One region of the Streptomyces sp. HUAS MG56 genome, then DNA from elsewhere that is predicted to be linked to it. Evidence: predicted binding sites of a transcription regulator. Region 1 holds the regulator's gene; the other holds the start of a gene.
What was found. The regulator HspR, encoded in region 1, represses chaperone genes until heat shock. The targets are predictions, from matches to a motif close to TTGAGNNNNNNNNNCTCAA.

Region 1 (3,476 bases):
CATGTACGCCGACGCCCAGGCCGCGCAGGGCGCTGCGGGTGCCGAGGGCGCCCAGCAGGCCAAGGCCGAGGACGATGTCGTCGACGCCGAGATCGTGGACGACGAGAAGCCGAAGGGTGCCGCGTGATGTCGGAGGAGACCCCGGGCTTCGAGGAGAAGCCCGACGTCCCCTCCGGCGCGACCCCCGACGACGCCGAGCCGAAGGCCGCCCCCGAGAAGGGGGCGGCCCCGGCCGGGGACGGAACCGCAGACGTGGGCCTGGTGGCCCAGCTGGACCAGGTGCGCACGGCGCTCGGCGAGCGCACGGCGGACCTCCAGCGCCTCCAGGCCGAGTACCAGAACTACCGCCGCCGGGTCGAGCGGGACCGGATCACGGTCAAGGAGATCGCCGTCGCGAACCTCCTGACCGAGCTTCTGCCCGTGCTCGACGACATCGGCCGCGCGCGGGAACACGGCGAACTGGTCGGCGGCTTCAAGTCGGTCGGCGAGTCGCTGGAGACCGTGGCGGCCAAGCTGGGCCTCCAGCAGTTCGGCAAGGAGGGCGAGCCCTTCGACCCGACGATCCACGAGGCCCTGATGCACTCCTACGCGCCGGACGTCACCGAGACGACCTGCGTCGCGATTCTCCAGCCCGGGTATCGCATCGGCGAGCGCACCATCCGCCCCGCGCGGGTGGCCGTCGCCGAGCCGCAGCCCGGCGCGCAGACCGTCAAGGCCGACGGAGCCGAGGACACGTCCGAGGCGAAGAAGGCCGGTGCCGGCGACGACAAGGAGAACGGTGGCCCGGAGGAGGGCTGACGTCATCACCGCAGACAGGAAGGAGGGACGTCGGGGATGAGCACCAAGGACTTCATCGAGAAGGACTTCTACAAGGTCCTCGGCGTCCCCAAGGACGCCACCGAGGCCGAGATCAAGAAGGCGTACCGGAAGCTCGCCCGCGAGTTCCACCCGGACGCCAACAAGGGCAACGCCAAGGCCGAGGAGCGCTTCAAGGAGATCTCCGAGGCGAACGACGTGCTCGGCGACCCGAAGAAGCGCAAGGAGTACGACGACGCGCGCGCCCTGTTCGGCAACGGCGGCTTCCGCCCCGGGCCGGGCGCCGGCGGCTCCTTCAACTTCGACCTGGGCGACCTCTTCGGAGGCGCGGGCAGCACCACCACCCAGGGCGGAGGCTTCGGCGGCGGGCTCGGTGACGTCTTCGGGGGCCTGTTCAACCGCGGCGGCACCGGTGCGACCCGCACTCAGCCGCGCCGCGGCCAGGACATCGACACCGAGGTGACGCTCAGCTTCACGGAGGCCATCGAGGGCGCCACGGTGCCGCTGCGGATGTCCTCCCAGGCGCCCTGCAAGGCCTGTTCGGGCACCGGCGACAAGAACGGCACACCGCGCGTGTGCCCGACCTGCGTCGGCACCGGCCAGGTCGCGCGGGGCTCGGGCGGCGGCTTCTCGCTCACCGACCCCTGCCCCGACTGCAAGGGCCGCGGTCTGATCGCCGAGCACCCCTGCGCGGATTGCAAGGGCAGCGGGCGGGCGAAGTCGTCCCGCACGATGCAGGTCCGCATCCCGGCGGGTGTCACCGACGGGCAGCGGATCCGGCTGCGCGGCAAGGGCGCGCCCGGCGAGCGGGGCGGACCGGCGGGCGACCTCTACGTGGTCGTGCACGTCGGCGAGCACCCGGTGTTCGGGCGCAGGGACGACAACCTCACGGTCACCGTGCCGGTCACGTTCGCCGAGGCCGCCCTCGGCGGCGAGGTCCGGGTGCCGACCCTCGGCGGCCCGGCCGTCACCCTGAAACTGCCGCCCGGCACGCCCAACGGCCGGACGATGCGCGCCCGCGGCAAGGGCGCGGTCCGCAAGGACGGCACCCGCGGCGATCTGCTGGTCACCGTCGAGGTGCGTGTCCCGAAGGACGTGTCGGGGAAGGCTCGTGATGCGCTGGAGGCGTATCGCGAGGCGACCGCGGGCGAGGATCCGCGGGCGGAGCTGTTCGAGGCGGCGAAGGGAGACTGAGAGAGATGGACGGCCGTCGACGTAACCCGTATGAACTGACCGAGGAGACCCCGGTCTACGTCATCTCGGTGGCGGCCCAGCTCTCCGGACTCCACCCGCAGACGCTGCGCCAGTACGACCGGCTCGGCCTGGTCTCCCCGGACCGCACCGCGGGCCGGGGCCGCCGCTACTCGGCCCGCGACATCGAACTGCTCCGCCAGGTGCAGGCGTTGTCGCAGGACGAGGGCATCAACCTGGCCGGAATCAAGCGCATCATCGAACTGGAGAACCAGGTCGTCGCGCTCCAGTCCCGCGTCGCGGAGCTGGAGGCGGCCCTGGACGGCGCGGCGGCCGCGATGCAGCAGCGCGAGGCCGCCGTCCACGCCTCCTACCGCCGCGACCTGGTGCCGTACCAGGAGGTGCAGCAGACCAGCGCGCTGGTGGTGTGGCGGCCGAAGCGGCAGCGCAACGACTGACGCGTCCGCACGCAGACATCTCCGAAAGGGGCCCGGATTCCGGGCCCCTTTCTTTGCCCTCTCATGAACTCCCCTTGGATGGAGGGTCCGTAAAGGGCGTTTGAAGGTGATTCCGCTGCTCCTTCACAGGTGCAGCGGAGCGTGGTGTTGCGCACTCGTTAAGTAGTTCTTCTTGACGCCGGGTATGCCCTCCGCGTTGTCTTTTCAGACACCTCAAACGCACCTGAAGTGAGCCCTCGCATGCGCCGTATCGCCATAACCGTGGCCGCGTCCACGATGACCCTCTCGCTTGCCGGCTGCGGCATGCTGAACGCGACGGGGGGCGGGGCGAGCGCGAGCCCGAGCAAGGGCAACGACCTGACCGTGGGCCTGCTGCTGCCGGAGACGACGAACACCCGCTACGACAAGTTCGACTACCCCATCATCAAGTCCCAGGTCGCCGAGCTCACCAACAAGCGGGGCAAGGTCGAGTACGCCAACGCCGGCGCGGACGCGTCCAGACAGGCCCAGCAGCTCCAGACGATGATCGACGACAAGGTCGACGTCGTCCTGCTCGACGCGGTCGACGCGCACGCGATCGCCCCCGAGGTGCAGAAGGCCAAGGACGCGGGCATCCCGGTCATCGCCTACGACCGGCTCGCCGAGGGCCCGATCGAGGCGTACGTCTCCTTCGACAACGAACTGGTCGGCGAGGTGCAGGGCCGCAGCCTGCTGGAGGCGCTGGGCTCGCACGCCGACACCTCCGACAAGATCGTCATGGTGAACGGCTCGCCCACCGACCCGAACGCCAAGCAGTTCAAGCAGGGCGCGCTCTCCGAGCTCAACGGCAAGGTGACGATCGCCGCGTCGTACGACACCACCGACTGGAAGCCGGAGAACGCCGAGGCCAACATGGCCAAGGCGATCGGCCAGATCGGCAAGAACAACATCGCCGCGGTCTACTCCGCCAACGACGACATGGCCGGCGGCGTCATCAAGGCCCTGGAGGCGGCCGGCGTCACCTCCCTGCCG
Region 2 (3,476 bases), 1.1 Mb from region 1:
CGCCGGCGAGCTTGCGCAGCGCGCCCTCGTCGATCGTGACCTCGTCCTCGCGCAGGCCGGCCCGCTCCAGCTGGCGCGGGAGCAGGTGGTCCCGGGCGATGACGACCTTCTCGTCCTCGGTGTAGCCGTCGAGCCGCACGATCTCCATCCGGTCGGCGAGCGCCTCCGGGATGGCCTCCAGGACGTTGGCGGTGGCCAGGAACACCACGTCGGACAGGTCGAGTTCGACCTCCAGGTAGTGGTCCCGGAAGGTGTGGTTCTGCGCCGGGTCCAGGACTTCGAGCAGGGCCGCGGCCGGGTCGCCGCGGAAGTCGGAGCCCACCTTGTCGATCTCGTCCAGCAGGACCACCGGGTTCATGGACCCGGCCTCCTTGACGGCGCGCACGATCCGGCCGGGCAGCGCGCCGACGTACGTACGCCGGTGGCCGCGGATCTCGGCCTCGTCGCGGACGCCGCCGAGCGCGACGCGGACGAACTTCCGCCCCATCGCGTGGGCGACACTCTCTCCCAGGCTGGTCTTTCCGACACCAGGCGGACCGACCAGGGCAAGCACAGCACCGCCACGTCGGCCGCCGATGACGCCGAGGCCGCGCTCGCCGCGCCGCTTGCGCACCGCCAGGTACTCGGTGATCCGCTCCTTCACGTCCTCCAGGCCCGCGTGCTCGGCGTCGAGGACCGCCTTGGCGCCCTGGATGTCGTAGGCGGAAGCACTGTCGTCAGTCCGCTCGTTCCAGGGCAGCTCCAGGACCGTGTCGAGCCAGGTGCGGATCCAGGAGCCCTCCGGGGACTGGTCGCTGGACCGCTCCAGCTTGTCGACCTCCTTGAGCGCGGCCTCGCGGACCTTCTCGGGCAGGTCGGCGGCCTCGACGCGGGCGCGGTAGTCGTCGGACTCCTCGGCCGTGTCCGTGCCGTCGCCGTTCAGCTCGCGCAGCTCCTTGCGGACGGCCTCCAGCTGGCGGCGCAGCAGGAACTCGCGCTGCTGCTTGTCGACGCCCTCCTGGACGTCCTTGGCGATGGTCTCGGCCACGTCCTGCTCGGCGAGGTGGTCGCGGAGCTGCTGCGCGGCGAGCCTGAGCCGGGCCACCGGGTCGGCGGTCTCCAGCAGTTCGACCTTCTGTTCGATGGTGAGGAACGGTGAGTATCCGGAGTTGTCGGCGAGCGCGGAGACGTCCTCGATCGCCTGGACGCGGTCGACGACCTGCCAGGCGCCGCGCTTCTTCAGCCAGTTGGTGGCCAGCGCCTTGTACTCCTTGACGAGGTCGGCGACCTGACCGGGCAACGGCTCGGGCACGCTCTCCTCGATCCGGGCGCCCTCGACCCACAGGGCCGCGCCGGGCCCCGTGGTGCCCGCGCCGATCCGCACCCGGCCGCGGCCGCGGATCAGAGCCCCCGGGTCGCCGTCGGCCAGCCGGCCGACCTGCTCGACCGTACCGAGCACACCGGTCTTGGCGTACGTGCCGTCGATGCGTGGCACCAGCAGCACCTGGGGCTTTCCGGGCGCCGACCGGGCGGCGGCCTGTGCGGCCTCCACCGCGGCCCGCACCTCGGCGTCGCTCAGGTCCAGCGGAACCACCATGCCGGGCAGCACGACCTCGTCGTCGAGCGGCAGCACGGGCAGTACGAGCGTGAACGCCGTGGACTCAGCAGCCATGATCTCCCCTTCGGCAGTCAACTTGAGCTATGCCGACTCAACCTCTGGGCAGGGGCTGGTGTTCCCCCCACGTGTTCGCTGTGAGCGATCAGAGGGTGACGTAGAGATCCATGCAGGTGAAAGCAGTGAGAGGTCAGACCGCGCGGGCCCAGCGGCGCACGAGGGGCCAGCTCAGGACGCCTATCGTCAAAGCGATCAGGTGGCCCCAGTCCGTCATCGGGTCCACGAACTCGGCCAGGTCGTTCAGCAGCAGCCCGGCCACCACGGTGAGCAGGGGCCAGCGGAACCAGGGGCGGAGCAGACCGGCCAGGGAACCGATGCTGGCGGCCACGCCGAAGCTGATGCCGTAGTCGAGGCGGTGCAGGGACGTGGCCGGGAGATGGCCCGCCAGGACGGCGAGGCCCACCGGGACCTCGGTGGCGAGCGTGGCCAGGACGTGCCCGGCCAGGAAGACACAGGCCGCACGCCCTCCGCCTATGCGCCGCTCCAGCGCGGTGAGCACCAGCACGAAGGCCGCGCTGTACGGCGAGAGGATCCCGCCCGCGATCCACAGCGCGCTCGCCAGGAGCACCACCGCGGGCGACTGCACCAGATGGGCCACGTCGGTGCTGGAGCCCTGGTAGAGCGTGTTCATCAGCCCGGGGTCGGCCACGGCCGCGACGGCGGAGGTGACGGCGAGGAGGGCGGCGTAGCCGAAGGTGAAGGGCGTGGCGGCCGGGGTGGGCAGCAGCCGCCACAGCCGGGCGGCCGGGACCGGACGCGGTGCCCCGACGGGCACGGGAGCCGCCGGCGCGGGGCCGAGCGTGGCGGAGGGAGCCACCGGCTCGGGGCCGCGCTGGCGGGGCATGCCGTCCAGGAGGCCCTCGAACACGGGGGCCGGGACGACGGCGGCACCGTCGGACAGGGGCGTGCCCGCCGGGGGCGGGGACGCGGCCGCCGCAGGGCCCGTCGCGGTCCGTTCCACGATGAGGCACTCCTTCCGTCGCGCCCACCATTGAGGCTCGACCGGCCGCATGTCTATGACCGACGCCACGCGGAAGCCGATTCTCAGCAACCTCCTACATTCCGCTCGCGTCCGCACCCCGGCGTACGCCCCTCGGACGAGTACGTCGCACCGGGGCCGCGCCACCGTCATCCGCAATTCCCGTACCCGACAGGACACGTTCAAGCAGGATGGGGGCATGACTGCCGCGTACGACACTCCCGTGGTCCTCGACCGGCGTGACGGCCCGTACGGCGAGGTGGTGCTGCGCAGACACGGCGCGCTGCTCCAGATCATCGCCAACGGGTGTTTCCTGATGGACACCTCCGACGGCCGCTCGGAACGGCTGCTGGTCGACGCGGCGTACGACGCGCTGGACGGGCGGCCGGGGCCGGCGCTGCTGCTCGGCGGGCTGGGCGTCGGGTTCTCGCTCGCACACGCCGCCGCGGACCGGCGCTGGGGGCGGATCACCGTGGTGGAGCGCGAACCGGCGGTGATCGGCTGGCACCGGGACGGACCGCTCGGCCGGCTGTCCGCCGCGGCGCTCACCGATCCGCGCACCGACGTCGTCCAGGGCGATCTCGTTCCTTACGTCACTGAGACGTCGGACACGTTCGACGCGCTGTGCCTGGACATCGACAACGGGCCCGGCTGGACCGTCACGGACGGCAACGACAGCCTGTACTCCCCGGCCGGACTCGCTTCCTGCGCAAGGGTGTTGAAGCCCGGCGGGGTGCTCGCGGTGTGGTCGGCCGCACCCTCTCCGGATTTTGAAGGAAGCTTGCGGAATGCCGGGTTCCGGCAGGTGCGTACCGAAGAGGTGCCGGTTGCCCGGGGCGTTCC

Region 2: the regulator HspR is predicted to act here: its motif matches at 1,674-1,692, upstream of lon (endopeptidase La).

The regions. Positions count from the first base shown of each region.
Region 1 covers NZ_CM178722.1:5,701,544-5,705,019, forward strand. Annotated here, with positions in the region: gene dnaK (molecular chaperone DnaK) at 1-127, shown strand, start outside; gene grpE (nucleotide exchange factor GrpE) at 127-798, shown strand; gene dnaJ (molecular chaperone DnaJ) at 835-2,010, shown strand; gene AC4OXY_RS27015 (heat shock protein transcriptional repressor HspR) at 2,016-2,465, shown strand; gene AC4OXY_RS27020 (sugar ABC transporter substrate-binding protein) at 2,706-3,476, shown strand, end outside.
Region 2 covers NZ_CM178722.1:6,754,299-6,757,774, reverse strand. Annotated here, with positions in the region: gene lon (endopeptidase La) at 1-1,651, opposite strand, end outside; gene AC4OXY_RS31955 (rhomboid-like protein) at 1,785-2,615, opposite strand; gene AC4OXY_RS31950 (spermine/spermidine synthase domain-containing protein) at 2,833-3,476, shown strand, end outside.